4 regions of the Paenibacillus mucilaginosus 3016 genome follow, and region 2 is predicted to be linked to each of the others. Evidence: riboswitches for the same ligand, from Rfam matches in the RefSeq annotation. Region 2 holds a riboswitch; each other region holds the start of a gene.
The links. A riboswitch is a leader RNA that binds a small molecule or an ion and turns the genes downstream of it on or off. The one in region 2 is predicted to bind cyclic di-AMP.

Region 1 (7,594 bases), 1.2 Mb from region 2:
AGTACGGAACGCCCCTCGGGCGTCTCGTCCTGAAGCGAGCTGATTGCCGCCCACGCAGCCGTTTCCTTCTCCTGATGTCCCCCGACGGGAATGAATTCGCTCGCCATCCGATTGCCGAACGTGATTGTGCCCGTCTTATCGAGAATAATCGTATTGATATCCCCTGCTGCCTCTACCGCTTTTCCGGACATCGCAAGCACATTGAACTGTGTTACGCGGTCCATGCCGGCAATACCAATCGCCGACAGCAGACCGCCAATTGTCGTCGGAATCAAACAGACGAGAAGCGCGATCAGCATCGGTATTTCCAAATTGACGTTCAAGTAGTTCCCGAAGAATGGAAGCGTCACGACAACAATGAAAAAGATTAAGGTCAAGCTTGTCAAAACGGTACTAAGCGCAATTTCGTTGGGAGTTTTCTGCCTTTTGGCGCCTTCAACGAGCGCGATCATACGATCAAGGAACGATTCCCCCGGGTCGCTCGTAATCCGCACCTTAATCTGGTCGCTGACGACACGCGTACCTCCGGTGACCGAACTGAAATCGCCGCCGGCCTCCTTAATAACAGGAGCCGACTCGCCTGTAATCGCGGATTCATCAACCGATGCAAGTCCCTCGATCACTTCGCCGTCGCCGGGAATCATCTCTCCTTGCGTGACAATAACGACATCGCCTTTGCGAAGCTCCGACGATACTACCTGCTTGATGGAATGGTGTCCGACGATTTTATTCGCCTTGATATCCTGCTTCGTTTTCTTTAGCGTGTCAGCCTGCGCCTTTCCCCGACCTTCTGCCAATGCTTCAGCAAAGTTCGCAAACAATACGGTGAACAGCAAAATCAGTGACACGACCAGGTTGTAGCCTCTTGAAACGGTACCGCCGAATAAATCCGGCACGAAAATCAGCAGCATTGTAATTAGAAAACCGATCTCTACAATGAACATGATCGGGTTCCGAACCATGACACGCGGATCTAGTTTCAGAAATGACTCCTTGACCGCTTTCTGAATAATCGCGCTGCTCATCATCGATTTTTTCTCTCTCATGGCTAAGTTCCTCCGCTTTTACTTTCTATGCTTATGGCTTAAGCGTTAATTGTTCTGCAATCGGTCCGAGCACAAGGGCCGGGAAGAAGGTAAGCGCGCCTACAATTAGAACCGTCCCAAGGAATACGCCGGCGAATAATCCGTTGTCGGTACGGAATGTACCCGAGGTTTCCGGCACCGGCTTCTTGGCTGCCAACGAGCCTGCAACCGCCAGCATGGTCACGATCGAGAAGAAACGCCCCAGGTACATCACTATGCCTGTTGAGATATTCCAAAATGGCGTATTGTCGCCAAGTCCCTCGAAGCCGGAGCCGTTATTGGCCGCAGAGGAGGTAAATTCGTATAGAGCCTGTGTTAGCCCGTGAAATCCAGGATTAGAGATCGTCTCCGGATAGATGAAAAGTGCAAGCGCCGTCGGTGCTAATATTATGAACGGCTGGATCAGCAAAGTAACGGCAATCAGCTTCATCTCCCGACCCTCGATCTTCTTGCCGAGGAACTCCGGTGTCCGCCCCACCATTAAGCCCGATAAGAAAACACCAATAATCGTATACATGAGAACGTTGATAAAGCCAACTCCGGCACCTCCGAATACGGTATTAAGCATCATATTCGCGAGCGTGACAAGTCCGCCGATCGGTGTCATCGTGTCATGCATCGTATTCACGGCGCCTGTCTCCGAAGCGGTCGTCACAACCGAATAGAAAGACGATTGAATCACGCCAAATCGCGTTTCTTTCCCTTCCATGCTGCCTTGATCATGCTGAATTCCGCTGGCATTCAAGACGGGGTTGCCGGCCGTCTCAGCCACCAGCGATATCCCCAGCATCATAATGAAGAGCATCGCCATGGATACGAATAGTACACGCCCTTGTTTTGCATTACCGACCATTTTGCCATACGTAAAAGGAATTGCCGTGCCAAAAAGCAGCATCAGAACGATTTGCAGCAGATTGCTGATCGCATCCGGGTTTTCGAACGGATGGGCGGAATTTGCGCCGAAGAAGCCGCCGCCATTATTGCCAAGCTCCTTAATGGAGAGGAACGATCCCACCGGACCGCGTGCAATCTCCTGCACTTCACCGCCGATCGTATGAGCCGTAACGGTAGGTTCAAGTGTTTGCGGTACACCAAGCGCAATAAAGATCAGTGCCGCGACAAAAGCTACAGGGAGCAAAATTCGTGTAATCGAACGAATCAAATCGACAAAGAAATTGCCTATCGGCTTACCCGCAAGCGCCCTAATGATGGCAATCGCTGCCGCTAGTCCCGTAGCAGGAGCCGTAAACATCATGAATACGATAGCAATCATTTGAGATAGATAGGAAAGGCCGCTTTCTCCGCTGTAATGCTGCAAATTCGTATTGGTCATGAAGCTGATCGCCGTGTTGAATGCCAGCGTGGGCTCCATATTCGCAATTCCGGATGGATTGAGCGGCAGAAACTTCTGAAAACGAAAAATCAAATAAACCAGAATGATCATGACCAGATTGCTAAAGACGACAGCGAGCGCATATTGCTTCCAGGTCTGATTGTCGCGGCAGATCCCGCTAATGGTATAGATCGGCTTCTCGATCCAGCCGAACCATTTGTCCCATTTGGACTTCTCATAATCAAAAACCTGTGCCATATAAAGACCGACTGGCCGCGCCAGCACCAAGACAAGCAGCAGCGTAACCACGATGGACAAAGTAGCGTACATAACGACCCAAACCCCTTCCTATCTTCCCGCAGTTAGAATTTTTCTGGATTTAACAACACATATGTCAGATAGACAAAGACGGCGACAACTACTACACCAAGCGCCCACATCATGAACGGCCAGCTCCTTCATCGGAAACTTTGCCAGCCCAAGCAGCCAATCCCGCCATTAGTAAAGCCAGAACAATAAAAGATACCACCATCACAATATCCAACATGGTAACCTAACCTCCTATTTCGAACTTATATCGAGTAAAAACGACACATCAGCATTTCGGCTATGAATGACGTATGTGGCTCCCAGTTCCTTATACATCCTTCGAATCATCCCACTGCTTGATACCACATAGATGGGACCTTGGGTCCAAGATGTGACAGCCTGCAGATAGCGGCAGGTTAGCGGCAGAGACTCTTCAAAGATAATCACCTTGCCAATAGGAATATCCGGTACCAACCAGGCTGACCTATCGACGGTATCGACTAGAACGGTAGGTTCGATCCCGAGCTCCTCCAGCTCCAGCATTTCCTGCTTGCTGTTTGTTAGCACGGCGTACGGCATGTTCATCGAATGGAGCACGCTCATAAATGCCCTTCCTCTCTTGTTCGTGGTGGCCACCAAGATGTAAGACCCGTCCGTTTTTAAACTCATTGCACCTTCTCCTCCACCGTAAGAGCAACAAAAAAGAAGCCGCGGAAGATTGACTCTTCTCGCTGCTTCTGCGCTCGCAGCCAAATAAACGCGCGCATTACGAAAAAATGTTGCTCCCTAGATTCGCTTACGAGGTTAGCTGTCGGATTCGGGCGTGAGAGTCGCCTTACCCAAGTTACCTTGGGATTCACCCCATAGTCCGGCTTACGGTCCGGTCCCAGTGGTTCCCCCGCTTCCACGTGTCGTGAAATTCAGCGGTTCATATTTTGTTTTTCTGCTTCCGCATAAGCAATGATAATACGGTTCGGCATAAAAATAGTGTTAAGATGTCGCGGGGACGCGTAAAAAAAGTATAAAAAAATATCGGCCCGCATTCGTTTCCATAATCGGCGAATGCGGGTTATCGTTCATCTTCCGAGGCTTATCGTCCCTTTTGCACGATTGAGCGAGACAGCATAGGCTGCAATCGCGAAACACTGGCTTCTATCGCTCGAAATCAGGGATGACAAGCTAATTTTCGATATTTCATCGTTATATCGCATTTCGCGAATTTTACAGTACATGCCATCATCGCGTATCATGTTGCTCAGTTCGAATGGTAAGGTATACGCTGAAATGCCGTAATCGCTGAATTCCCGGATCCGGGAAACGGGGGAACCTAGAGTTGGCTGACAACTGCCTTGGGGTGAATCATGATTTCTTTCATGAAGGGCTACTCTCAGTCCGAATCCGACAGCTAACCTCGTAAGCGTTCAGAGAGACCTATCTTCTATGCGCTTATAGGACGAGACGTCCATGAACGATAAGCCCTACTGAAGCGGATCTCCTTCTTAAGTACGGCTTCTATGCTGTGCCCTGCTCAATCGGACCATTACGATCCGAAAGGAAGGGAAATCATCATGAACAACGGTAACTCGATTCAACCTCCATATCGAGAGGAGAGGCAGCGGTTAAGAAAGGAATTGCGGAATACTCTGTTTTATCGCCTGGGTATCGCCGTTATCCTTCTGGTTGAGGTGACGCAGAGATGACGATGACAATTGGCTTAATAAACGACGCTCTCGTTATTAGCGAAGAAGACAAGCGTTTGGAAGATGCACGTATTACGGGGATCCAGCTTTTCGAGCTTGATTATGAGTCCTGTTTCCATGCGAGGAAGGGAAGGCTGACGAATTGCCGCTACGGGGTGCTGCTCATCAGCTGCGGCTCCTACTCCGGATGGGGTGAATGTATCATGTCTTCCGACGACAAGGCGTTCGATATAATCAGATGGGCCTCTTTCCTCCATCAGTTGAAGCGAACAACCATTCGCAAAGCTCTCGAAATCACGGCTTTGCATCGGATCATATGGGGCGACAACCGAACGGATCTGGTTCAAACCGCTCTTCTGGATCTCGTCGCGCGTAGGCAAAACGTATCCATAGCGTCACATATTATGCTGCGCGCAAGACCGGAACCTGTCAGGGACGCCTGGGCAAATCGTTATGGCAAAAGGAATAGCGTCCGGCATATTCACCCTGGCGACAGAGGCACAGTGACGGAAATGATCACTTACGCGAACCATCTCTGGTTACAAGGTTATTCGCTCGAAATTCACAAGGACTACCTGATCGGACCTGCTTGCTCCGCCTTGAAGCTGCTATCCGATGCGATTGAGGCGCAATGGCGGGAGAACGAAGATGCTTGGGAACCTGCATCCTTGTGTAATCTTATTTCAGACCCGGTCGGGACGGGCTTCGATATGCATACGGATGAGTTGTTTCGGAGGGCCATGGCATATTATGAAGTCTTGATATAAAGAAAGACAGAAGTTTTGCACCAAAAAAGCCTCTCGAGAAGAGGAGTAACTAGCCTACTGGTGGGGGGATTCTTTGTCATCATGTGGCCAGTGATGGAGGTTGGGATCCGTTCCCCAGCAGTCACGGAACAATTGCAGCCTGTATGCAGATGGCCAGAAGCGCGCATATCGGACATTTTATTTTGACTTCTTGGCTATCTCCGCTCTTGTTCAATGTATAGTTTGTCTATTCTGCGGATCGCTGGCAGCCTCTATAATCGTTGGCCTCCCGGATTACCGTCCCCTGCTGGTGCCTGTTGGGCGGTAATGGCCGGATTCGGGTATTGGGTAGTTAAGGACCATCTCCGGGCGATGTTCTTGCTTACCCAATACTGGCCCATTATCTCTTTATCCATTGCTGTAGCTCCAGTATCAGGTCATCTGACAAAAAAACTTGTCTCAAATACCGTCGTTTTGAAATGAAAGGCACAAAAAATTAGCTCCATTTCGAATAATTTTGGATAAGGGAAAAGCCACGGTAAGCCCGCGGCTACTTTGTATGTACTAGCTGTCACCCTTATAAAAGGTGTCATGTAACCGGTATCCTCTTAGTAATGCATCATGGTCAAAGGTAACTTTGGACTAATCCATGAAGTACCTAGTTTGGGATCGGACCGGTTGCGCCCAGTTGTTCGGCGCATCTCGTTCATACGGATTGATGACTAACATAACTTGGGGGATTGTAGGGGACCACTCGATGTACTCCTCTTTCGCGAGCACCGTTAGTACTTTGTATATGCCCTCTTTACTGCGACCGGTCTTGATCATCAGCTCATCAATCAAAGGACAGCGGTGTCGGCCACTCCAATAATTCGCTATGATCCGTAAAACTTTACGCTCAATACCCTGCAGCATCCGTAAATCACCTCTGTTCGCATTATATGCGAACAGTTTAGTTTTTATCAAGCTGGAATAACATTTTATACACATTCCAGATTGATTCCCATAATTCCCTCATTTATGCCTTCTAGTATTATGAAAGCCGAAGAATCTTCATCAAGAATGTCGATGCTGATTTCTCTAAAATGCCCGACACTCATTTCCTCACCTCCTCCTAAATCGTAATACACGTTTATCAGTCTGCCAGGCTGGAGAGCATTGCGTTCCACTTTTCTCATAAAGTCCACCTCCATAAACTATATCGGCAGGTGGGCTTATTTCCCATAGCTTTCTTCTCAGGTAAGCCATCTCCTGAGCACATATTTTCTGGACTCTTTCTTCTTGGGAGCAGCCATAATAGGTTGTCTGGACTTTACGCGTTCCAAATATATCCCCGTCAAGGTCTGGGTTACCAGGAACACTGGGAACGAATAAGGGACCTTGTACCCTTTCTGAAACGTAATAATCTCCAGAAAGGTGAACGCCCACTGCGCCGCCACCCCAACGACGGACCAGGCCAACACATAAGGAATGAACGTTTTTTTGTTGATCCGCAGGATTTCATAGAAATAGAAGAAAAAATATCCGAAGGGCGCAAACAGAAAGTAATACAAAAAATCAAAGGCTTCAAAATGGTTCGAATCGTTCACCATATAGAAATCAATGAGTCCTCCGCCGATCGTAAAATCAAAGATAACCCCAATGGTGAATCCCCATAGCAAGCTCAGCGTTCGGACCTGAGACGTTAATTTCCTGGGCAGAAAAAACATGAGCACATACACGGCGGTGTTGAGCACCAATATCGAGATTTCGTTGAGACTGAAGTTCACCCAGAGAGTCATACGCGTTCCGCCTCGCTTTGGCCCAAATGGTGGAAGTACTTTAAGAAGACATAAGCGATGACGTGCAGCAGAGCAAAATAAACCACGTCATAGATCAGATTCCAATGCACCGCATGCGTGATCCCGACAAAACGTCCGACAAGTACAAGGACCACATGAAGCAGGACGGAAAGGCCGGCCGTCAGCAGTGCTTTGGTAATGGTAGCCGCCCGCTTCACCAAATTGATAGCGATGACCACCATCACAGGGATGGTAATGCTCCGGTGGATCAGGAAGGTCGTATAATTTATTGGTTCTTTTGAAATCTCGACGTGCTTCAACTCTTCAAAGATAATCCACGACCAGTGAATGCTGATAATCATGATGAGTAACAGCAGAACGGTATTTTCGACAAAAGTAAGCTGCTTCCTCATAAACCCGAATCCTGCTATCGTAAGCCACGCCACAAAAAAGAAAAAAGCAAACCCCACCGGACTCCCCCTCTCACTGCCTCACTTGGTATTGTTACATCCTGACAAATTATTATTCATCCATGACGGTGAGAGGAGGGTATGATAGCAAACAGCGCCCTGCCATTCGGCAAGGGCGCTTAAAGTCATTTCTTCGCAACAGCTTTATGCTCCAGCGATGCCTTCTCAAT
Region 2 (7,594 bases):
ATGCTCCGGCGTCCACCAGCCGCCGAGCCCGTGGTCGTTGAAGTCCTCGATCCGGATGCTGCGGGTGGTCTGGGCTCCCGTAACGCGGTACACATCTTCGGCGACCGGCTTCCCTTCGAAGGTGATCTCCACCTTCATCCGGAGGTTCCCGCTCCGCTCAGCCCCCTGGATGAAGCTGCGGATCTCGATGGACTTGCGGTCGATGTCCGGGGTCATCCGCACCTTCTCGAGGTGCACAGGGGAGACCGCCTCCATCCAGACCGTCTGCCAGATCCCAGTGGTCCGGGTATAGAAAATGCTTGCCGAATCGGCCAGCCAGTACTGCTTGCCCCTCGGAAGCGTAACATCGCGGCTGTAGTCGACGGCCTTGACGACCAGCACGTTGTCCCCGTGCTCCGCCAGGGCATCCGTAATGTCCGCATGAAACGGCGTATGACCGCCCTCATGCCGGGCCACAAGCGTCCCGTTCACCCACGCGGAAGCCTCATAGTCCACAGCGCCGAAGTGCAGAATCACCCGCCGGCCGGCGAACGAATCCGGCACGGCCAGCTTCCTCCGGTACCAGACGGTGTCGTGGAAGGCCGGGTCTGCGATGCCGCTCAGCTTGCTCTGGAATGCGAACGGCACCTGGATGCGCTTCGTTAATTCCCGGCTGCCGGCATACCAGCGCTCCCGGTCCCCCGCCTGTTCGTCGTCAAAGTCGAACTCCCATTCCCCATTGAGATGAACCCACTGCTCTCTTACAAACTGCGGGCGCGGATGTTCTGCGCGAAGATGGTCCGTCATCTGCTTCTCCTCCATTACTTTCTTCTAAAGTTAATTAATTAACCAAAAATAATGAATTTACAACCCCATTATGCCTTTATCCCTTTGATTTCGTCAACCAAAAGTTGATTAATTAACTTTCAGGGAATATAATAGGGGCGTAACCCCATTATCCAAAACAGGACCTGAAAGGCATTCTCCCTATGAACATATCAGTGAACAGCCTGAATATGCCGCTGCTCGAATGCTTCGGCTCCGAAACGCGGGTCCGGATGATCGAGCTCTTGAGCCGGCAGCCGATGAACATCAAGGAGCTCGCGGACGCGCTCCAGCTCTCCTCCGCGATTATCACCAAGCACATTCAGAAGCTGGAGGAGAACGGGATCGTCGGTACCGAGAGCATCTCCGGCACCCGCGGCCGGCGCAAGGTCTGCTACCTTATCCCGGACTCCATCGTGCTTCAGCTGAAGGCCCCCGAGCCGCCGGAGGAGCACGGCGGCAGCGGCTATGCCGTCTCAATCCCGGTCGGCCAGTACGAGCGCTGCAGCGTGAAGCCGACCTGCGGTCTCGCTTCGGAGAACGGGGTCATCGGCATGGTCGACGACCCCCGGTATTTCTCCGACCCGGAGCACGTGAAGGCGAAGCATCTCTGGTTCGCCTCCGGCTTCATCGAATACCGTATCCCGAACTACCTCGTCGGCAGACAAACCGTCACCAGCTTCTCCCTGTCGCTGGAGCTCTGTTCCGAAGCGCCGGGGTATAACGAGCACTGGCCTTCCGATATCACCTTCTCGCTGGGGGACACGGTGCTCGGCACCTGGACCTGTCCCGGGGACTTCGGAAGCACGCCCGGCGTCCATACGCCGAAGTGGTGGAAGCTCGGCACGCAGCACGGCCTGCTCAAGACCGTCACCGTAGACGAGCGCGGCACCTATCTTGACGGCGTCCGGCTGTCAGGGCTGACCTCGGCGGACCTCGCCATCGGCCCCGGCCGCGAGCTCCTCTTCCGCATCGCCTGCCCCGACACGGCCGAGCACCCCGGCGGCGTCAGCCTCTTCGGCCGGCATTTCGGCAATTATGACCAGGAGATCGAGGTCCGGATCGGTTACGAATGAACGGAACGAGGATAACCGACTTCACTGTTCTATAAAATCCATGCGCGTTTATTAAAATATAGGATGTGCAGCTGCTCCACCGGACCGCTGGGAGGCTTCCCGCCGGCTGTTCTTCGGCCTGATCTGGCAGGGTCCCTATCTCACCGCAGTCCATACGGGGATACGAGGTGTACGCCTGCCGGACGGATGGTCTCAGCTGCAGCCGCTGCAGGCGAAGCTGATCCGCTGTTTGCCTCAGGCGGCCGCGATCCGCGGCCTGCAGTTCGAGCCGGCAGGTATGCGGTTCAGCCTCCGCCTCTAGCCCTATATTGGCACAAAAAAAAGCCGTACAGGCCCTCTCTCCTGCACGGCTTCCCTCTGTTTTGCTCCCTCTCTTACGCTTACTCCGCCACCACCGAGCCGTAGGCCGGAATCGTTACCCCAGGAGCCCGTCTCCGCCACCACGGTGTTCCCGTCGGCCCATATGTAATAATCGCGGTACTTGCTGTTCGGATCGGCGCTTGCTTCCTTGAACCACGGATGCTCGCTGCTCGAATGGTTGATGACAAGGTCCATGATGAACTTGACGCCCTTGCGGTCCGCTTCCTTCATCAGGCTCCGGAAGTCATTCAGGGTCCCGTACTCGGGGTCCACCTGATAATAGTCCGTCACATCGTATTTATGATAGCTCGGGGAAGCGTTGATCGGCATCATCCAGACGCCGCTGATACCCCGATCCTGACCCGAATGCGGCCGGCCGTCATTCAGGTAGTCCAGCTTCTGTGCGATCCCCTTGAGATCGCCGTGCCCGTCGCCGTTGGAATCATAGAAGGAATTCACATAGATTTCGTAGAATACCCCGCTCCCGTTGGATGCGCCCGGACCCTACGGTTCCTGCGCCATCACGCCGGAGGCGAATGCAGCCAGCATCGGTACGGTCAGCATAGCGGCGGATATTCTTCTAAGACGTTTCTTGCGGCTCACAACAGATCAGCTCCCTTGGTCTCCGAGGGAAAATATGGACCAACGAGGTAGAAAATATCGTCCCTTCTTCCGACACACAGACTTACAGCGCGCGCTTGACCGCTTCCCACAGGGCCTCGCACAGCTCGGCCGAGCGTGACTCTTCCCCTCCGGCCCGGACGATCCAGGTGCCGGCGGCCTCGCGAATTTCCACCGGCCTGCCCTGCCTGTTCAAATAAGCGATCATCTCCCCGATCGTCAAGAGAGGAAGCGCCTTGACGGAGTCCACGCCGTTCAGGTAATACACCATCTCCTCGTGGTCACCGATCGCGATATAATCCCCTTCCTGCGGCGTCCACTGCCGGCGCAGATTCTCCTGCTGTTCTCTGCTGAGCTCCTGCAGACTGCTGCTCCTGATGCGCTGCATCATAATGGCATTCTCCCCTTTCCCTCCGGACCGCGGCATGCCTTGGCACGCCAAACAGACCCATGCCGCGGCCGGAAGGCTGGCTTCCGGCCGTGTATCCCATGGGCCGCATAAAAAAAAACTACGGCTGTCCAATCCACTTACAAAGTTTGGCCTCAGTTTGCCTGAGGTAAGCCGCGGGGTTACGGCGGAAGCGTCTCCGTTTTGTTGTTTCAGTCAATCGTTCCTTCCAACGACTTCGTTCTCTGTAGAAAGTGTCGTAGGGAACAGATCGGAGACGGTGCAGTAAGTTTTTTTGCTTCAGGGCATCATCCACAAGGACAACAAATTCCCCACTACGCAGTATGTGTTCGTTCCAACTGCGGCGGCCAGTTGTACGCCGGTGCTTGGTTTTGGTTTGGCGAAAGAATCGTTCGTGGTCGTTATTCGTTCTCGGAATATTCGGGGTATCGTAACACGTAAAAAGCCCCTTCCAAAAACCTTCAGTGTAACTCTGAAAATTGGTTAGGAGGGGCGTATCCTCCGTCCTAGTGTATGTCTGCTGCATCCAAGACAGCAGACAGCCCATTTCCCATCGAACCGTTTCACTACTCTGGTCCGCTTTTACAAGGGCAGGCTCCAATATTCTGGCTGTTTCCTGAATGGGGATCTGCCAACGCTTTACAGCTTCATACTGAGCAGTCAATTCCGGCAGCTTTCGGAAGAGTTTGGTTATTTTACTCAGGAATGAAGGCCCCCTTTTTTTGCTTCACTTTGCTCCAGTGAAGCTTTTACTGCTTGGGCATTTTCGTAAATCCGAATACCAGGCAAGTCTAGGGGAGGGGTGCCGTCTTCCAAAAGCAGCGAGCGTGTGGCGGCCAGGTAGTCCCGGGCTACTTCGGCTTCTACAGTGGACTCGTGCTCGACCTGTTTCTCAATTTCCCGAATACCTCGCAAGCTTTTTTTAATCTCGGTCTTCAGTTTACGGTCCAAATCGACTACCGGCTTGGCAATATCTTTGAGATAGTGGTACTGGCAATATTGGTAAGGGGTGTCACCCCATGTTTCCTCCATAGCCATACGGATCGACCGTTGGCCATCACTTACCAACCCAACAACTGGATAATCCAAGTCCTTAACAGGCTTTAGCAGAGCTTTGAGCTCCGAGCACGATCCGCTTTTCAGGTTTTTGGCAGCTAAAATACGACCACTAAATCCTTCGCGAACAACATAGAGCGTTTCATTACCTTTTTCGGGCTGAACCCCATCCATAGACAAGAGAAGGCCGCCATGTTCCTTTACGATTTTTTTTAAATCTTCCTTTACATCATCGGTTAAAGAAGCGCGAAGCAAAGTTAGATACCATTCGTATAAACGCATCGCATGGCGCTCGGAGGTTGGAATCGCTCGCTGGGTCAACGCTTCGGATATTTCAGTAACCGTCATATGCTGTTTGAAGCGCATTTCTCCAACAAGCACAAGAACGTCATAAGCATAAGATGTATGTTTTAAACATAGGGCGTCCGCTTGAGCCGAACGAAAATAACGCTCCAATTTACCGCAGGCTTCGTTCGGGCAGTGGTAGGCCATATTCCAGACATCTAAAATTCCCTTCAGTGTAGCTACAATCTTATGTGAAGCGGTATGATGCCGCTTGAGCTTCGTACCGCAATCCGGGCAGTGTGTCAGCTCGGGACGGAAGTAGATTCTTTTTTCAGGAATAAGTCGATTTCGAGGTAGCCCTCTTCTCGCTTTCATGAAAGATCCCTCCAAATGGTCTGTACCGATAATTACCCATTGGAGGGGGCAGTTAGTAAGTTAATCAGCCGTAGAAAAAAAAGACCCGTGGCTGCGGGTCTTTCACTACGAGCTTGAATTCGTGCTCCGACCCATCTTCCGCTGACGAGGTTAGCTGTCGGGCTCGGGGTAGATGGTCCCCTACATGATCACATGATACGCCCCAAAAACTTGGTTCCCCCGCTTCCCGGACCCAGCGGCCCGGCAATTAAGCGCAGGTTCATCATACCGGGTCGGGGGGCTGCCGTCAAGGCTTCATCCCGATTTTCCATGATCTGCCGCACGGCCCCCTTCCGTTGTCTTTAGTGTTTACGCTCCTGGATCACGGCCTCTACGGCCTTGCGGAACTCCCGCTCTTTCTTCCGGCTCATCCGCTCTTCCGCCTGCAAGGATCTCAGCAGGGACACGCACATCCCGCCCATAATCACGGCGAACGGCAGAGCCGTGACGATAGAAGCGGTCTGAAGCGCCTCTAGCCCGTGGCTGAGAAGCAGCACCAGTGCGATGGCCGCCTGGGCGACGCCCCAGGCGACTTTCACTTTCACCGAAGGCACGAGACTGCCTCCGGAGGAGAACATGCCAAGCACATAGGTTGCCGAATCCGCTGAAGTCACGAAGAACGTAACGATGAGCAGTGCGGCCAGCACCGCCAGGAAGCTCCCCAGAGGGAGATGGCTCAAAGTGGCGAACAAAGCCGTCGTTACATCGTTGTTCACCAGATCCGTCAGGGGAATGCCTTCCATTATCTGCTGATGCAGCCCTGTGCCGCCGAAGACGGAGAACCAGATGAAGCTGAACAGACTTGGAATGAAGAGAACGCCAAGCACGAACTCCTTAATAGTCCGCCCCCGGGACACCCGGGCGATGAACATCCCGACGAACGGTGCCCAGGCGATCCACCAGGCCCAATAGAAGAGTGTCCAGCTGCTGACCCAGGTGCCCTGGGTGAACGGCGTCATACGCAGGCTCATCTGGATCAGGTTCTGCAGATAGCCGCCCAGCGTCACCGTAAAGGTATCGAGCAGGAAGAACGTCGGCCCCAGAATGAACGTACAGACAAGCAGTCCGATAGCGATGATCAGGTTGGTATTGCTGAGAATGCGGATTCCCTTATCGAGGCCCGAGGCTGCAGACAGCAGATACAGAATGGTCAGCACAATCAGGATGACAATCTGTACCGTGACCCCGTTCGGTATGCCCCAGATGAAGTTCAGGCCGCCGTTAATCTGCAGCGTGCCAAGACCGAGGGATGTCGCTACACCGAAGGCCGTCGCAATGATTGCCAAGATATCAATAAACTTGCCGAGCGATCCGTTCACTCTATCTCCGATCAGAGGCTCGAAGGTCTGGGAGATCAGGGCCGTTTTTTTCTTGCGAAACTGAAAGTAAGCCAAAGCGACGCCGACTACCGAATAGATCGCCCAAGGGTGCAGTCCCCAATGAAAGAAGGCGTACCGCAGAGCCAGCCGCGCGGCCTCCGTCGACCCGCTCTCCGCTTCCTGAGGAGGCGAGGCATAGTGGGATAAGGGCTCCGCCACTCCCCAGAACACCAGGCCTATTCCCATCCCTGCGCTGAAGAGCATGGCGAACCAGCTCCAGTCGGAATATTCGGGCTCATCCGTATCCTCCCCGAGACGGATCCTGCCGTACCTGCTGAAAGCGAGATAGATGACGAACACCAGGAATCCAAGGGCGGCGAACAGATAGAACCAGCCGAACTTCCCTGTCGTAAAAGCCAAAAATTCATTCGCCCGGGCGGCAAGCCCCTGTGGATCCAAGGCCCCCCACAGCACAAAGGCTACGATAATCAATACGGAAACTCCAAATACCATAGGTACCTCCTATCCTTCTGCTTCTATTTTCAATTGTCTCAGGTGTACTCATGATGGCCTGTGTTCCTTAGCTCTCGGCCAAGCCATTCAAGGGGGCTGCCCTACCATCTCCCACACTGCGCGGACACCGGCTGCCCCTTCTTTCTGCATTCTCCCCCACTTAGGCTGCTGTATTCCCTATGGATTGCCAATCGCATTCTTGTCTTCCTGCCAAGCCGGCTCCCGCCGCTTCCCGCCTTTTAAGTGTAAGTACAATTTGGACATTGTGTCAACATCATTTTCAGTTTATACTGTTTGTACAGAAAAAACTGTACAATATAATCGCGGCAGCAAAGAGACTTCCCGGACATCTTTCCCGCAGTCCTTTACATTGCCCGGGTTGTTCCTTACAATAGCGTTGTATACCTAAAGGCAGGGTGAAAAACGATACCATGGAACCGACAAACCGCATATCCTCAGAGCAGGAGCTCGTTATACAAAAAGCCCGCAAGCGCATCATCGAAGCGATCGGCAATAATATGGACCTGTACGGGATCACCCCCTCCACCGGACATCTCTATGGGCTTCTCTTCTTCCAGAACAAGCCGATGACCCTGGACGAAATGGGCCGGGCGATGGAAATGAGCAAAACCAGCATGAGTACCGGGGTACGGACGCTTGTCGACTTGAAGATGGTTCACAAGGTATGGGAGAAGGGCTCCCGCAAGGATCTCTATGAGGTCGAGATGGACTGGTTC
Region 3 (7,594 bases), 4.0 Mb from region 2:
GCGGCGCGAGAGGCTGGCTCCGCCGACGATCCGCATCGCCAGGTCGACGATCCGCTGCGCGGCGTTCACGGCCGTGTACTTGGCGAGCGCGATTTCGCCCTTCATCGAAAGCCGCCCGTCCGGATCGGCGTCCCAGCGGTCGGCGGCCGTGTAGAGAAGCGTGCGCGCGGTCATCCATTCGGCCTCCATCTCTCCGATCTGGCGCCGGATATGCGGCAGCTCGGAGATCGGCCCGTTCAGGCTGTTCGGAGCATAGGTGAGCGCATAATCCAGCGCCCAGTCCCGGGCCGCCCAGGCGATCCCGAGATAGCAGGCCGGAATATGGAGGAGCCAGCCGGTGTCTTCTTCCGCCGGATGCCTCACCCCGGACGTGAGGCGGATCACTTCGTCGTCCGGGACGAAGGCTCCCTCGAGGACCACATCGTGACTGCCGGTGGCCCGCATGCCGAGCGTGTTCCATGTCTCTTCCACCCGTACGGCGGCCGTGCGGCGTACGAAAAATTCGCCCGTGTCCTCCGTGCCCTCCACCGCAGCCGTCACGGTAAACTGCTGGAGGATGGGGCTTAACGTGCTGAACGTTTTGCGCCCGTGAAGGAGCCAGCCGCCATCGGTCCGTCTCGCCGTGGTAGCGGGTCTGCCTCCGCGGCTCGGCGACCCGGTCGACGGCTCCGTCGCCAGCAGGTTGGTGAGCGCGCCGTGCTCGACCACCTCCCGGCAGAAGGAGGCGAACAGCGCTTCGGGCCAGGACCCCGTATAGCGCAGATGAAACAGCTGGACGAGATGCCAGCCGACCGCCAGCGCCGTGGAGCCGTCTCCCCGGGCCAGCCTCTCCTGGCCGAGCACCAGCTCATACAAGGAAGCTTCCTCGCCGCCGAATTCCCTGGGCACCGTAAGGGCGAGATACCCGTCCGCCCGGAGATCGGCGAAGTTATCGAAAGGGAAGCTCCCTTCCTCGTCATGCTTCGGCGCCCGCTCCGCGAATACAGCCGCCAAGCGCTCCGATCTTGAGGCGATCGCCGCCTCCCTCTCGCTGCGGACCCACCGGTCCGGCCAGCCGTTCTGTCCCTGAATCATCCCTGCGGCCCCCCGCCTGAAGAATCGGTCCCCTTGGAGGGGCCGACACCGTTTTGCCTACCATTTTACCATAACTTGAAGAGAAGCGGCGGTGCAGGCCCGGATCCCGTCTGCTTGTTTATCTTGGCCGATCTTGGGGTAATAACTCTGAAAAAAAGGTAAGGGCGGGGATCATTGCATGGAGCCTTCACATGAAACACAGCAGCAGCCTAAGAAAAAAGCGTCTCCTTTCAAAATCATCCTGCTGCTGCTCGGATCGGTGCTTGCTGTTGTCGGATTGGGCGGACTTGGCTGGGGGATTCAGACTTACCGCCAGATGTATGCAGGTACGGACATTTCGCTGCTGGACAAGGAGCCGGCCCGTTCGACCTTTTTCTATGACCGCAGCGGCGCGGTGATCACCGAGCTGACGAATGCCAGAATGGAATATATGCTGCTGAACCATTTTCCGAAAATCATGCTCGATGCGGTGACGGCTGTCGAGGATGCGCGGTTCTACGAGCATCACGGGCTCGATTACCAGGGGATTGCGCGCGCGTTCTACCAGAACCTGAAGTCCGGGTATACGGTGGAGGGCGGCAGCACGATCACCCAGCAGCTGGCCAAAACGATGCTGCTCACCCCGGAGCAGACGTACCGGAGGAAGCTGAAGGAGGCTGTAGCCTCACTGAAAATCGAAGATACATACAGCAAGGACCAAATTCTCGAAAAGTATCTTAACTACATTTATTTCGGGGAAGGGGCGTGGGGGCTGCAGCGTGCGGCCGAGACCTATTTCGGCAAGGATGCTTCCCAGCTGACCCTCGCGGAGAGCGCGCTGCTTGCCGGCATTCCGAAGTCTCCGACGAATTATTCGCCCGTGAAGAAGCCCGAAGCGTCTAAGGAGAGGCGCAATCTGGTGCTGTCGCTGATGGCCGAGCAGGGGAGAATCACGCCGGCACAGCGGGATGAGGCGATGAAAGAAGAGATCCGGTTGGCTGCTCCCGCCGCCCAGCAGACCGCCAAGATTTATCCCTCCTATATCGATCATGTGATTAACGAAGCCTCCCAGAAGTATGGACTGACCGAGCAGCAGATTTTGTCTTCCGGCCTCCACATCCATACGAACCTCGATCCTAAGGTGCAACAAGCGGCGGAAGAGGTGTACCGGAACCCTGACTTTTTCCCCGAGGACAAAGGGGGGCTGCAGAGCGGGATTGTGCTCATGGAACCGCAGACGGGCGCGGTGCTGGGCATCGTGGGCTCCCGCAACCCGGACCCGAAGTTCCGGGAGTTCAACTACGCCACACAGAATGAACGCCAGCCGGGATCGACCCTCAAGCCGCTGCTTGTCTATGCTCCCGCCTTGGCTGCGGGGTTTGGGCCGAGGGACCAGATCTACGATACCGAGACGGATTTTGGAGGCGGGTATACCCCGATGAACTACCGCAAGCAGTTCCACGGCTGGGTTACGCTGGAGGAGGCGCTGGTCGAATCGTACAATATTCCGGCCGTCGCCCTGCTGAAGGAGATCGGGATCGACCAGGGGCTCGAGTTCGGCCGGAAGGCCGGACTGCCGCTGCAGGAAGCGGACCGTACGCTCGGGATTGCGCTGGGCGGGATGAGTAAAGGAACCTCCCCGCTGCAGATGGCGCAGGCTTATACCATGTTTGCCAACAACGGCAATCTGGCTAAGGCGTATGCGATCCGCAAGATCACGGATGCCCAGGGCAACCTGGTCGGCCGGGAAACGCAGCCGGTGCTCGAGCCGATGCTGGAGCCGGGGGCGGCTTACACGATGACGAAGATGCTCGAGAAGGTCGTCACGGAAGGGACCGGGCGCAGTGCGAGGATGGACAGGCCGGTGGCCGGCAAGACAGGGACGACCCAACTGCCGGATACGCCGGAATTCAAGGACCGCTGGGGCAACCAGATCGACGGGTCCAAGGATGCCTGGTTCGTCGGCTATACGCCGGAGCTCGTGGCGGCTGTGTGGCTCGGCTACGAGAAGACGAACAAGGACCACTACCTGACCACGACGGGGGGCAAATATCCGGCATCCTTGTTCAAGGAGGTCGTGAGCCGAGCGCTGAAGGATGTTCCGGTGACGGCTTTCTCCAGGCCGGAAAAGTACCGCGCCTACGCCGGAGGCCGCAAGCGGATTAACGGCGAGAACGCGCCGAAGTATGCCGAGCGGACCGGGGAGAGCGGGACGGCCAAGGCCGCCGGGACGCCGGCGGCTCCGGCAGCGGCTCCCGCGCCGCAGGAGGCCGCGGCTGCGGCTGCGGCCGGTGCGCAGGCCCAGACGCCTGAGGCGGCGGGGGCCAAAGGCGAAGCCCGGCCGGCGGCCGCAGGCGGTGCGGCGAAGGAGCCGGCCGGCGGCCAGCCGGGGGCGGAAGGGACTGCCGCTGCCAAGGAGGGGGCGGCAGCCGGGGGCGCTTCGCCTCCGGCCGGCGGGGACACGGCCGCGGGTGCAGGCGCCGACGGCACGGGCGCCGACGGCACGGGCGCCGGCGAGGCCGGGCCGGCTGCCGGGACGGGCGGCGGCACGGCGGAGGGCACCGCGCCTCCAGCCGGCAGCGGCAGCACCGCCGGAAGCGAGCCGCCGCCGCAGACGGCCGGCGGCGGTACCGGAGCCGGCAGCAGCACGCAGCCGGGCGGTGACGAAGCGGATGCGCCGGCGCCGGAGGCAGCCGCAGGCACGGCGGCAGGTACCGGCACGGGCGCGACACCGTAGCGGATTTTTGTTCCATCTCAGCTGTTAGATAGATCGCCAGCTTCGAGCAGGCGGTCTATTTCAATTTTTGAATTTTTTGTAAAAGTTGTGGCGGAAATCAAAACACTTGCCGATATAAGGAAGATATTAGGAAAAACCCTGTTTCATGGTTTGATCATCGCAAAAAGGCTGTGCTAGTCTTATAAAAAAAACAGGCCGAATCCAGTTCAGCAAAAGATCTGGTACGGGGGATTCTTTACTTGGGGTGAATGTTCGTCTTATCGAACTAGGGAGCAGCCTCTTCCGAATCCGTCAACTAACCTCGGAGGCCGCAGGAGGAATTCAGGTTGAATCGTAGTTTTTTACCGCAAGCTTGTTTTGTCGTGCGCTTTTTCAGCTGCAGGCGTGCTGGGGATGCTTCATGCCCAGACGGCCGAAGCGGCCGCCAATGTCAAAGTTCAAATTAACGACTCGCTCGTCCCCTTCCCGGAGGCCCAGCCATTCATCGATGACGCCAACCAGATGCAGATTCCGCTGCGTGCGCTGACGGAGAAGCTCGGTTATCAGATCGGGTGGGAAAAAGATGGGGAGATCGTCAAAGTCACCCTTACGAACAACAAACAAACGATTGCCCTCCAGACGGGCAGCAGTAAGGCTGAAGTGGACGGCAAATCCGTCCGGCTCGAATCGCCGGTCCAATTCTTGAACGGCAGCGTGTACCTGCCTCTGCGTTTCGTCTCCGAAACTTTCGGCTACCGCATCCAGTGGGATGCCGCTAACCGCATCGCCATCATTAACCAGGACGGCCAGTATCATGCCCCGGCCTGGTACAAGCCGCAGATAGCGGCCCAAAGCCAGGCACAGCCGGCGCAGCAAACGCAGTCTCTGCAATCGTCCATCATCCAAACGGCCTACAAATATTTGGGCACGCCTTATGTGTGGGGCGGCAGCTCGCCCGGCGGCTTTGACTGCTCCGGATATGTAAGCTACGTCTTTGCACAGTTCGGCACCCAGCTTCCGCGCACCTCGCTCGAGATGTACCAATCGGCCGGCACGGCAGTGACAGACCTGCAGACAGGCGATCTGGTCTTCTTTGCAGAGAGCGGACGAGTATCGCATGTAGGCATCTATGTGGGCAACGGTCAGTTTATTTCCGCAGCGAGCTCCTCGGGCGTCTCCGTAGCCAGCATCACCACGGGCTATTGGGGCAAAAGGTACGTGGGAGCGAAGCGCGTGTAGTTTCATTGGTTGAAGCACTTATATCTATAATTTCATTTGCCTGGACACCAGGAGAGGACTCGCCGCAGGCGGGTCCTTTTTTGTCAGCAGGGGCTTGTGAAATTCCCCGGATCATCAAGCAAAGATTTCGGCTGCAGCTGAAAAATGAGCAGACTGCGCGGCAGCTGCTCATCTTTTTTTATGTAAGGCTATGTAATTGGTCCCCACGGACTGGAACCTATGTAAATAAAACGCGGAACCAGCAAATCACCGGTACGATCAATTCAGTGTGCACCCAGCGGATTGGCGGAAGCAGAAGCCGAGTCCCTACCCGGCGGGCCGGGAGATAGACGGCGTGCATCCAAAGCCAGGTGATTCCCCGGAACAGCCATTTGGCCGCCTTTTCACTGAACAACAGCACAGGAATCAGGACATGCCGGTACAGCGGGGCAAGGACAACGATCCAGACGAACTTAAGAACATAATGAACGATAAAGTAGAAGACCGGAAACACGATGCCGGCCCACAGGAAGATGAGGAACGGCACCAGTACACGATCCCACATGAAACGGAGGAAGGGGGCAAGCAGCTCCACGTAGATCCACCGGGCCGGGTAAAGCAGGGCATACCGCCATAACGGGGACAGCACATAGTTTTCGATAAAGACCGTTGCCGGCACGACGATATGTCTCCAGGTCCGGGCCAGCGGCGGAGCCAGCACCCTCTTCCAGACGAACCGGAGCAGACTAACGAACAGGTGGACTGGAAAATAAAACAGAAACGCAATGCCGCGCAGTATGAATTTGAATCCGGTGGCAAGGGATTCCATGATGCGCACTTCCTTTCTTCAGCAGCAGCTTGGGAGTATGTACCAATATACTCCCAAATCATTCCTTAGGTTTCGTTTTTTGCCGAAAAAGGTCTATTCCTGTTTCCAATCGAACGATTGTAATCCAATCTAACAAATTTCCATGTTCTCAACCCATAATTCCATTAATGGCACAGGGCCTATCAAGTACACTACCTGTGCAGGGATAAGGGATGAGGGGGAACACCGGGATGGATAAATATATCATCGGGATCGACTTGGGCGGGACGAATATCAAATCGGCTGTTTTTACTTCGGAGTTCGAACCGATTCTCGAACGAAGTGATTCTACAGACGCCGGGTTGGGACCGGCTCATGTGCTGGGTAAAATCAAAATCATCATTAAAACGATGCTGCTGGAGTCGGGGATCGATCGGCACTCGGTGCTGTGCATGGGAATGGGGATTCCGGGCCTGCTAGATCCGAGAGAGGGAATATCCATCTTTTCACCGAATTTCCCGCATTGGGAGAACATCCATGTGGTGAAGGAGATGCAGCGCGAGTTCCCGTTTCCGGTATTTATCGATAATGATGTCCGGCTCAATCTCTACGGGGAATGGCTGCACGGGGCTGGGGTCGGCCGCAGGAACATCGTCCTGCTGACACTTGGGACGGGGCTGGGTTCGGGCATCTTGGCTGACGGAAGAGTGCTGTACGGCCAAACTTCATCAGCCGGGGAGATCGGCCATATGAACATGGTCCGGGAGGGCCGTCCGTGCCGCTGCGGCAGCTCGGGCTGTCTTGGCAGGTATGTCTCCGCCACAGGCATGGTCAGGACGTTCACGGAGGAGCTTGATCAAGGCAGGGAGAGTCTTATCCGCAGCTGGGTAAAAAACGATTCCCAGCAAATCACTGCGAAAATGATTTCCGATGCGTACGATCTGGGAGATCCATTGGCCATCGAGGTGATGCATGAGACGGGCAGACTGCTTGGTTTTGGGCTTGCAACCTTCATCAACCTTTTGAATCCCGAACTCGTCATTATTGGCGGGGGGATGTCAGCTGCGGGGGATCGACTGCTCGGTACGGTCCGCGATACCATTCGGAAGCATGCGTTAAAGCTTTCGTCTGAAGCGTGTCAGGTGGTCCAGGCTGCATTGGGCGGCAGATCCGGGATGCTGGGTGCCGCCGTTTATGCCGCAAGGAGGGTAGAGGGCAAGTGGTAAGGAAAGGGCAGGTATAAAGTGAACTTGATCATATTAGCCTATCTATTTTGCTTACGTTTACTATGCGTTATCAGTTTAGTATAAACCGCTATTGCTGAGACTAGAACGCTAAGGATGAGCAGCCTATTGTTTAATGAGGTTACCGAGGGCGTGCTGGCCCGCATACCCGGTCCTATACTGGGATCTCCAAAGAGAATAATGAGCACAAGAAAAAGGATTGCGGCTAGTAGAAAAGTTGGAATGAATCCAATAAAAAATATTCTCATAGAAAATCCCCTTTTCCATGAAGTCTGAAGTGCAGATCAGCATCTAACGCTTTAAGCATAGCCTGCTGCTTGCCGAGTTGAACAGTACTAGAATACACTAGTACCATGACGACGAAGGGGAGGAATTCTATGAGCTATGAACTCCATATAACAAGAGCATCTCATTGGGCGGACAGCAAGCAGCAGCCGATTTTACTGGATGAGCTTAAGACGTATTTTTCTACTCAAAGCGACTTTCGATATTCAGATGAGGTTACCGTAACAGGGCCTTTCACTGTCACCTTGAAAGGAGACTTCTTTATCTGGA
Region 4 (7,594 bases), 3.3 Mb from region 2:
TTCGTTTTAATTTTTTCAATCGGCGCACCCCCTCTACACGACGGATCCTCAATCGGCTTGACAAATCCGAATAATATAATGAGAATATAACATTTTTATACGTATTTATTCAAGCAGGTTCATGAAAAATATAATGACACAAACCTGACATAAAATTTACGTTAACAGGCGGACAGCGTAGACGTCTTTGCAGAAGCCCCGCAGCCCGTTGTAGATCCGGGCGACCTTGGACTCTTTGGAGACCAGCCCGAATACCGTAGGCCCGCTCCCTGACATGAGTACGCCGTCAGCTCCCAGCCGGATCATGACTTCCTTGAGCTGCCTGACCTCCGGATACAGATCCAGCGTCACTTCCTCCAGCACGTTGCCAAGGCTGCCGCAGAGCGCATCGAAGCGCTTCGTCCGGATCGCCTCCAGCACCGCCGCCGTCGAGGGATGCTTCCGGATGCCGGCGGCGTTGAGCTTGCCATAGATCTCCGAAGTCGATACATTGATCGGCGGCTTGGCCAGGACCACCCAGCATTGGGGTGGAGCCTCGATATGCTCGAGCTTCTCTCCCCGCCCGCGGGCCACCGCGGTTCCGCCCGTCACGCAGAACGGCACGTCCGAGCCGAGCTCCGCTCCGAGCCGCTGCAGCTCCTCCGAGGGGATGCCAAGCTTCCACAGCCGGTTGAGACCGCGGAGCGTGGCCGCCGCATCGCTGCTGCCTCCCGCCAGACCCGCCGCTACGGGAATTTTTTTGTCGAGATGAATATATACGCCCTGCTTTACATCATAACGGTCCTTGATCAGGCGGGCCGCCTGAAAGGCCAGATTCTTCTCATCCAAGGGAATATACCCTGCCTGCGAGGAGATGATGATCGTATCGCGCGGCAGCTCCTGCATCTCGATCCGGTCGGCCAGATCGACCATGGTCATGACCATCTCTACCTCGTGGTAGCCGTCATCCCGTTTATATAACACATCCAACGACAAATTGATTTTTTGCCGGGGCTTTCTCGAATACTTTCATCGTCATGGGGGCACCTTCTTTATCCCTGTCTACATCCGTATCAAAGGCCTTTCAGCCATTCCTTCTAATACTATACCAAAAGCCCGACAAAAAAAAGCCGAAGCCGCCTCGACGCAGCTCCAGCCTGTTGCGGCCCCCTATTGTCGCTGACCATACATGTACGAACCCGACATCCCGGGCACCTGCGAGATCACGTACGCCGGCGGCACGTTCAAGCCCGGATTCGAAGGATAGCCCTGAGCGCCTCCGCTTCCCTGCGGCATCATCATGGCCCGGGGTACGGGGATGGGCGCATACGCAGCGGACGGTCCGCGGACGGCCTCCGACTGCATGCTCTGCCCCTGGTATCCCTGCTGGGCCGATGACTGCATGCCCTGTCCCTGGTATCCCTGCTGGGCCGATGACTGCATGCCCTGCTGCTGCCGGACCAGCGTCTGCTCCGCAATCTGGATGGCCCGCTTGACCATATTCCCTGCATCCTTGGTCCGAATGCCGCCCCAGCCCTCACGCTCTACCGTTTCATAGAAGCCGAGATCTTTGGCAAGCTCGTATTTGAACTCTTCCGACATCACGCCTCTGCGGTTTCTGCGCCCCATTCTCGCTGCCTCCTCTTGTTGTTGTCGTCATGGTTGTAGTATTCGGTAGTATGCGCCCGGGGAAGAGGGATCATGCACCCCATCATGCAACCTTTGACAGACGCTCGTCGTCCAATATATAGCAGTACATTCGGGTGAGCTGCATGCGGAATTCGACATGCAATGCCGGCAAAGCCATGAGGACTGCTTGCCTCCCGGCGGGTTGAATTCACTGTTCATCCTCCCAAAAAGCCAATAAAAACGGCCGCCCGCACCAACCCCGGACAGCCGCGTATGTAATCATGTTACTGTTCTATCGTGATTCGAACTTCACCGTCGTCGCTATGTACTGTCACTTCAACGGATTCCGTCAATATGTCCGCATAGCTGTAGGAGACACGCTTGAACGCGTTCTGCTCCTGGTCCAGCTTCACAATAAATACGGAAGGGTAGGTTTCCTCCAGGACACCGGATCGTTCGATTGTCTTACGGCGACCGCCATTCGCTCTTAACATAATCTTTTGTCCGACATGAGGTTCCAAACTGCGTTTGATATCCAACAGCGAATTTTTAGCCATTGACTACTACCACCTCTTTCCTTGATCGATTATAACGCAACTGTAGTAGTATGTCAATTTAAGGCGAATATTATATCAGCCATTCAAAACGATTGTCAACGGTTAATTTCGCTGGCTTCCAAAGAAAAAAGCACCTTTCGGCGCTTATTTTTGCGTCAGATAGGGAATTCGGGGCACACCCCTGCGGTAGCTGCCCCGGGATTCGACTCCGCCCAGACCCTCCAGCCCGCTGTGGGTGAGCCCGATGACGTCGACAATATTCACGGTCTCCCGGATCGGCGTAAAGGCTACCTTCGCGGCGATGCAGAGCGGGTCCAGGGCATGAATGAGCACCCGGCCCGGCGAAGAGGCAAAGTTGGCTCCAGCCTGCAGCAGCGCTTCAAAATGCGATTGGCACGCGCCGGCAATAACCGTCAGCGCATCGCGGCTCTTCTCATACTGCCGTGCGACCCGGACCGCATTCACGAAGTTGTGCGAATTCTTGTAAGAGCTCAGCTGTGAGATATCCCCGGGCGAGCGCTGCTTCAGGATGCCGTCATGCCCTGTGACGACGACAATATCGGGCTGCACCTGCGGCAGCAGCCGGTACAGCGCGTCGGCCATATTCGCCTCGGCTACATAATAGCCCTCGGCAGGCACCCGCAGCTCTCCATACAGCGTCATGCATTTGCGCAGATAGTTCGGGTCCCCGTCGAGATGGAGCACCTTGCCGGGCAGCTCAAAATAAGCCGCTGCGGCTGCCGTCGGGGCAGCGGATGCTTGGGCCGGCCAGCCGCCCGGAACGGCTGCAGCCTGGCTCGCCTGTGTGCGTCGCATGGCTTCCATCCATTTGGGGTGATTCGGGATCGTATATTGAAAAGGGTCGTACTGCGGGGCCGCCTCCAGGTCCTGCAGCGGAGCATCGGCCAGCAGCCTCATCTCCACTCCGCGCAGTACGGCTACCTGCTGCCTGATCTCTTGAATTTTGAACACAATGTCCCCGCCGTACGATCTGCGGGTGACCAGGTCTCCTTGTCTCATGGCTGCATCGCCTCCTCGTCTATCCTATGGCGGCGATGGGCATTTGGTGCAGGTGAGACCGTTCTTGCGGCAGTATGCTCCGGAAGCCCCTTGCAGGGGGCAGCTTATTGGCCCGGCTTCTTCAGATAAGCCTTGAGGCGTTTCGACAGCTCGGCGTACTCCTGCATCGACAGGGTCTCGCCCCGGCGTGACGGTTCGATTCCCGCTTCGCGCAGGAGCCCCTCCAGCTCACCCTTGTTCTCTTTGGTGAAATACTTGGCGGAGAGGTTGTTATAAATCGTCTTGCGCCGCTGCGTGAAGCTGGCTTGGATGACGTCGAAGAAGAAGTCCTCATCCTCAACATCCACAGGCGGCTGCTGACGGACCTTCAGCTTGATGACGGCGGAATCCACGTTCGGCTGAGGAATGAACACCGTATGCGGCACGATGGCCACGATCTCCGGTTCGCAGTAGTACTGCACGGCGATGCTGAGCGAACCGTACTCCTTGCCGCCCGGCCCCGCCGCCATGCGCTCGGCGACTTCCTTCTGGATCATAACGACGATGTTCTCCAGCGGCAGTTTCTCCTCGAGCAGCTTCATGATGATCGGCGTGGTGACGTAATACGGCAGATTGGCCACTACGCTGACACCGGAGCATTCCGAGAAGTGCTCCTTGAACAGGTCGTTCAGGGAGACCTGAAGCACGTCCCCATGGATCACGGAGGCATGCGGATAGGGAGCGAGCGTTTCCTTCAGCAGAGGGAGCAGCCGCTGGTCGATCTCAACGGCAGTCACCCTGCCGGCGGCTTTAGCCAGCTGCTGCGTGAGCGCGCCGATGCCCGGCCCGATCTCGAGAGCCCCCTTGGTCTTATCAAGCTCTGCAGCTCCCACGATCTTGTTCAGGACATTCGTGTCGATCAGAAAGTTCTGCCCAAGGCTCTTCTTCAGCTTGAAGCCATGGCGCTTGAGCAGATCATTGGTCCGCTTCGGTGAAGCGATATCTTCAGCCCCTGCGGGCACCGTTACGTGTTGGTCATTCATGAGCTTGTCCCTCCGTTGCGTCCAGCTCGCGCCGGGCTTCTTCGAATTCTTCCCGGGAAATACAGAACATCCGGCAGCGGTTGTAGAACTGCTTGCCGTTGCAGTAGCCGATGCCAAGGCGGTTGCCCATGGCGAGCCTGCGCGCTGCAGCCTGCGGATGCACGATGAGACCCGCTTCCATCAGATCCTCCATCGTGACCTCGGATTCCGAGGTTCCGCCGTCCGTACGCACAGCGGCCAGCGCCTGGCGGATCGCCTCAGGCGAAGCGTTCTCCACACCGATGTCTCCCTTGCTGGTTGCCGCTTCCTGTGTCAGGAACGCATGCTTGCACCCCGGCACTTCCCGGGTGATGATCTTGCGGATCCGCTCACCCGCGTGATCGGGATCTGTGAATACGATCACGCCTCTGCGCTCCTGGGCGAGACGGATGCGGCGGATCGTCTCTTTATTGATGGCGGAGCCGCCGGTTTCGATCGTCTCCGCTTCCACCGCCCGCTTGATCGCCACGGTGTCGTCCTTGCCTTCCACTACGATGATTTCCTTAATCATAACCGATCCGGTCCTTCTTTCGCCAGAAAAGAGAAAAAGAAGAGGAACATGCCTCTTCTTTATCCGTTCTATATAATGAGTCTACCCACATTGCATGCCCTTAATCGGCCGTTGGCTTTTTCGGACCGATGACGTATACCGTGTAACCGCGTTTGGAACCGAAGCGGATTGCATAATCTCTGCTCTCGAAATAAACGTCGATGTGGTTGCCCTTCACCGCGCCGCCGGTATCTTCCGCACGGCGGAAGCCGAGCCCCTCGATATATACCCACCAGCCAATCGGAATGACCTTGGGATCCACTGCAATGGTGCGACCTTCCATTACTCTCGTACCCGAAGATGTCAGACCGTATGCCGGATGACTGCTGCTCTTTCCCGTAGAAGCAACGCCAGCCGTATAAGCGGTCATTTTGACATTGTTAAGAACCTGCTTATATCCGAATGTAATACCGTTCTTGGTGACTTCGTCCATATTGGGTGTTGTCGATGACAGCACCACAACCGGATTCTTCGTCCCGACGGCAACGATCTTTTGTACACTTTGTGACTGTACCTGCTGGTCTACGACCTGCTCGCTCACGAGCTTGCCATCTTCGAATACTTTCTCTTTCTTCTTGAGCAGGACACCTTCCTGCCCCTCCTGAATCACTTGTTCCTTGCCTTTCAGCAGCTGCGGTTCGTTTTGTTTCACGGTCTCAAATGCGATCGGTTCTTTGACTTCTTCGAGTTCTTTCTTCACGCGGACCACCTGGATCCCCGTGCCATCTGTGATCTCCGCATCCAGCGCGGGAGTTACCTTGTCTAGTTCGCCCAGCTCTATATGTAAATCCGCCAGTGCGCCCTTCACCGTCTTCCCTGTGGTATAAACGGTTGATGTCTCTCCGTCTGCTGTCAACTGCACCGGCTTTGCCTTCTCAATCGTAATCCGATCTCCTGACTTCACCTTTGCGCCAAGCGAATGCGACAATCGGTCATATTCGCCGACAGCGATGCCTTGCTCATCCAGTATGCGCTGTAGATCCCCCTGCCGGGTCTGGAACGTCTGCTCGACGCCGTCTACAACAAGCGATACGCGTTTGGTCGTCGTACCGTACAACATCATTAAGAACATGAAAGTCATAGCGAATGAAATGAGTGCAATGATCGATATCATACGCAAGTTTTCATGCTTCCATCGCAATGCGAAGGACATGCTGGATGATCGTCTTACATGGGTTTGTTCGTGATTCACAACGCCCACTTGTTCGGTCCTCCTTAAAGCCTCGCCACCCGAGTGTTATGCATGATTTCCATCTGACGCGACTATGGTAAATTTGTAAACCCCATTACCAACGTTTGCTGTTTCAGCCATCAGAACCGGACTTGCCTTTCTGCGTCCACCTCCTTCAAGGTTATGATTTGGCTACGAATCCTAGTCTCCTTACGGGAGAACCCCGGATATCAGGCGCCGTCCGAACGGACGGTTCCGCCCATGCTTTTTTTGACAGGCCGCGGGCAGAGCCGCAAGGGGCTCCCCTTTTTTGACCATGCAAAAAAAGTCAGCGGAGAAGAGGAACCTTCCCGTGACTTTTTCATTTTGGGCAAAATGAAATAATAGCTCACGACAATGTGTTACCTCTCTCATAACGCTTACGAGGTTAGCTGACGGATTCGGGCTTGAGAGCAGCCCTACCCGAGACACAATGTATCAAAAGCGTCACTTCTGCGCTTTTGTGTAGCATTGCGGCCAAGGATTCACCCCTTAAAAAACATCCCGGCGCCGGTGCCTCTTGACCCGACGACCGCGATGCGGTTCCCCCGTTTCCCTTTCGGAAACTCAGCGATGTTGGAAATTTGGTAATCGTATGAAGTTAATATTGAGTTTACGATGCGAAGCAGGAAGTTGTAAAGTAGCCAAACTTTGAAAAAAAGGACGGTTTCCGGCCGATTTTCACTTTTTTAATTCAAACCTGAATCCAAATCCCTCTTTCTCTTGGCCTGACGCACGATTACCCCATTATTTCTCCGATTATCTCGTTTGTGAATAAAAATAGGCTGTCCTCTCCGGGCTAAAAACCTACTTGAAACCGAAAAGAGCGGCAGCATTCCGGCTCGTAATCTCCGCTATTTCTTCCAGAGAAAGCCCTTTGATCTCGGCCGCCGTCTCGGCCACCAGACGTACATAAGAGGACTCGTTGCGCTTTCCGCGGTATGGATGCGGAGCGAGATAAGGCGCATCCGTTTCGATCAGCAGCCGGTCGAGCGGCACCTTCTCCAGCACCTCCTTGGGCTGCCTTGCGTTCTTGAAGGTCACGGGACCTCCGAAGGAAATATAGAAATTCATGTCCAGGCACATCTTCGCCGTCTCCCAGCTGCCCGAGAAGCAGTGCATGATGCCGCCCACCTCGGAAGCCTTCTCCTCGCGGAGCGTCTGCACCACATCATGATGCGCGTCGCGGTTATGGATGACGATCGGCATCCCCATTTTGCGCGCCAGGCGGATCTGCTCACGGAACACCCGGTCCTGGACATCCTTCGGAGACGTGTCCCAATAGTAGTCGAGCCCGATCTCCCCGATCGCCACCACCTTCGGATGGCTGCACAGCGACTCGATCCACTCCAGATCCTCCGGCGTCATGTCTTTGGCATCGACCGGATGCCAGCCTACGGTGGAATAAATCCAGTCGTACTGCTCTGCCAGTGCAATGGAGCTTGGGATGGTCTCTCGGTTGAATCCGACATTGACGATTCGACGGATTCCGCTGGCTCTTGCGCGCTCAATCACTTCCTGTCGATCTTCATCGAATGCCTCCGCATTCAAATGGGCGTGTGTATCAATCAGCATACGTGTTCCTCCA

Region 1: linked by a shared signal. The riboswitch ahead of PM3016_RS07685 (enolase-like domain-containing protein) and the one ahead of PM3016_RS12560 (transposase) in region 2 are both predicted to bind cyclic di-AMP.
Region 3: linked by a shared signal. The riboswitch ahead of PM3016_RS28475 (C40 family peptidase) and the one ahead of PM3016_RS12560 (transposase) in region 2 are both predicted to bind cyclic di-AMP.
Region 4: linked by a shared signal. The riboswitch ahead of PM3016_RS35060 (3D domain-containing protein) and the one ahead of PM3016_RS12560 (transposase) in region 2 are both predicted to bind cyclic di-AMP.

The regions. Positions count from the first base shown of each region.
Region 1 covers NC_016935.1:1,684,882-1,692,475, reverse strand. Annotated here, with positions in the region: gene kdpB (potassium-transporting ATPase subunit KdpB) at 1-1,046, opposite strand, end outside; gene kdpA (potassium-transporting ATPase subunit KdpA) at 1,078-2,748, opposite strand; gene kdpF (K(+)-transporting ATPase subunit F) at 2,781-2,858, opposite strand; gene PM3016_RS38035 (hypothetical protein) at 2,858-2,965, opposite strand; gene PM3016_RS07690 (hypothetical protein) at 2,980-3,396, opposite strand; cyclic di-AMP (ydaO/yuaA leader) riboswitch at 3,505-3,663, opposite strand; cyclic di-AMP (ydaO/yuaA leader) riboswitch at 4,012-4,161, shown strand; gene PM3016_RS07685 (enolase-like domain-containing protein) at 4,424-5,194, shown strand; gene PM3016_RS07675 (hypothetical protein) at 6,154-6,351, opposite strand; gene PM3016_RS07670 (hypothetical protein) at 6,409-6,954, opposite strand; gene PM3016_RS07665 (hypothetical protein) at 6,951-7,424, opposite strand; gene PM3016_RS07660 (hypothetical protein) at 7,550-7,594, opposite strand, start outside.
Region 2 covers NC_016935.1:2,929,177-2,936,770, reverse strand. Annotated here, with positions in the region: gene PM3016_RS12580 (glycoside hydrolase family 2 protein) at 1-801, opposite strand, end outside; gene PM3016_RS12575 (ArsR/SmtB family transcription factor) at 969-1,880, shown strand; partial or broken gene PM3016_RS12570 (alpha-amylase family glycosyl hydrolase) at 2,298-2,843, opposite strand; gene PM3016_RS12565 (hypothetical protein) at 2,926-3,252, opposite strand; gene PM3016_RS12560 (transposase) at 3,970-4,986, opposite strand; cyclic di-AMP (ydaO/yuaA leader) riboswitch at 5,110-5,250, opposite strand; gene PM3016_RS12555 (glycine betaine uptake BCCT transporter) at 5,328-6,857, opposite strand; gene PM3016_RS12550 (GbsR/MarR family transcriptional regulator) at 7,289-7,594, shown strand, end outside.
Region 3 covers NC_016935.1:6,896,441-6,904,034, reverse strand. Annotated here, with positions in the region: gene PM3016_RS28485 (acyl-CoA dehydrogenase family protein) at 1-1,074, opposite strand, end outside; gene PM3016_RS28480 (transglycosylase domain-containing protein) at 1,253-3,790, shown strand; cyclic di-AMP (ydaO/yuaA leader) riboswitch at 3,974-4,115, shown strand; gene PM3016_RS28475 (C40 family peptidase) at 4,184-5,008, shown strand; gene PM3016_RS28470 (hypothetical protein) at 5,226-5,816, opposite strand; gene PM3016_RS28465 (ROK family protein) at 6,047-7,021, shown strand; gene PM3016_RS28460 (hypothetical protein) at 7,417-7,594, shown strand, end outside.
Region 4 covers NC_016935.1:8,372,275-8,379,868, forward strand. Annotated here, with positions in the region: gene purR (pur operon repressor) at 1-19, opposite strand, end outside; partial or broken gene ispE (4-(cytidine 5'-diphospho)-2-C-methyl-D-erythritol kinase) at 157-1,012, opposite strand; partial or broken gene PM3016_RS40610 (small, acid-soluble spore protein, alpha/beta type) at 1,429-1,608, opposite strand; gene veg (biofilm formation stimulator Veg) at 1,893-2,165, opposite strand; gene yabG (sporulation peptidase YabG) at 2,310-3,185, opposite strand; gene rsmA (16S rRNA (adenine(1518)-N(6)/adenine(1519)-N(6))-dimethyltransferase RsmA) at 3,290-4,207, opposite strand; gene rnmV (ribonuclease M5) at 4,200-4,757, opposite strand; gene PM3016_RS35060 (3D domain-containing protein) at 4,858-5,997, opposite strand; cyclic di-AMP (ydaO/yuaA leader) riboswitch at 6,368-6,589, opposite strand; gene PM3016_RS35065 (TatD family hydrolase) at 6,814-7,581, opposite strand.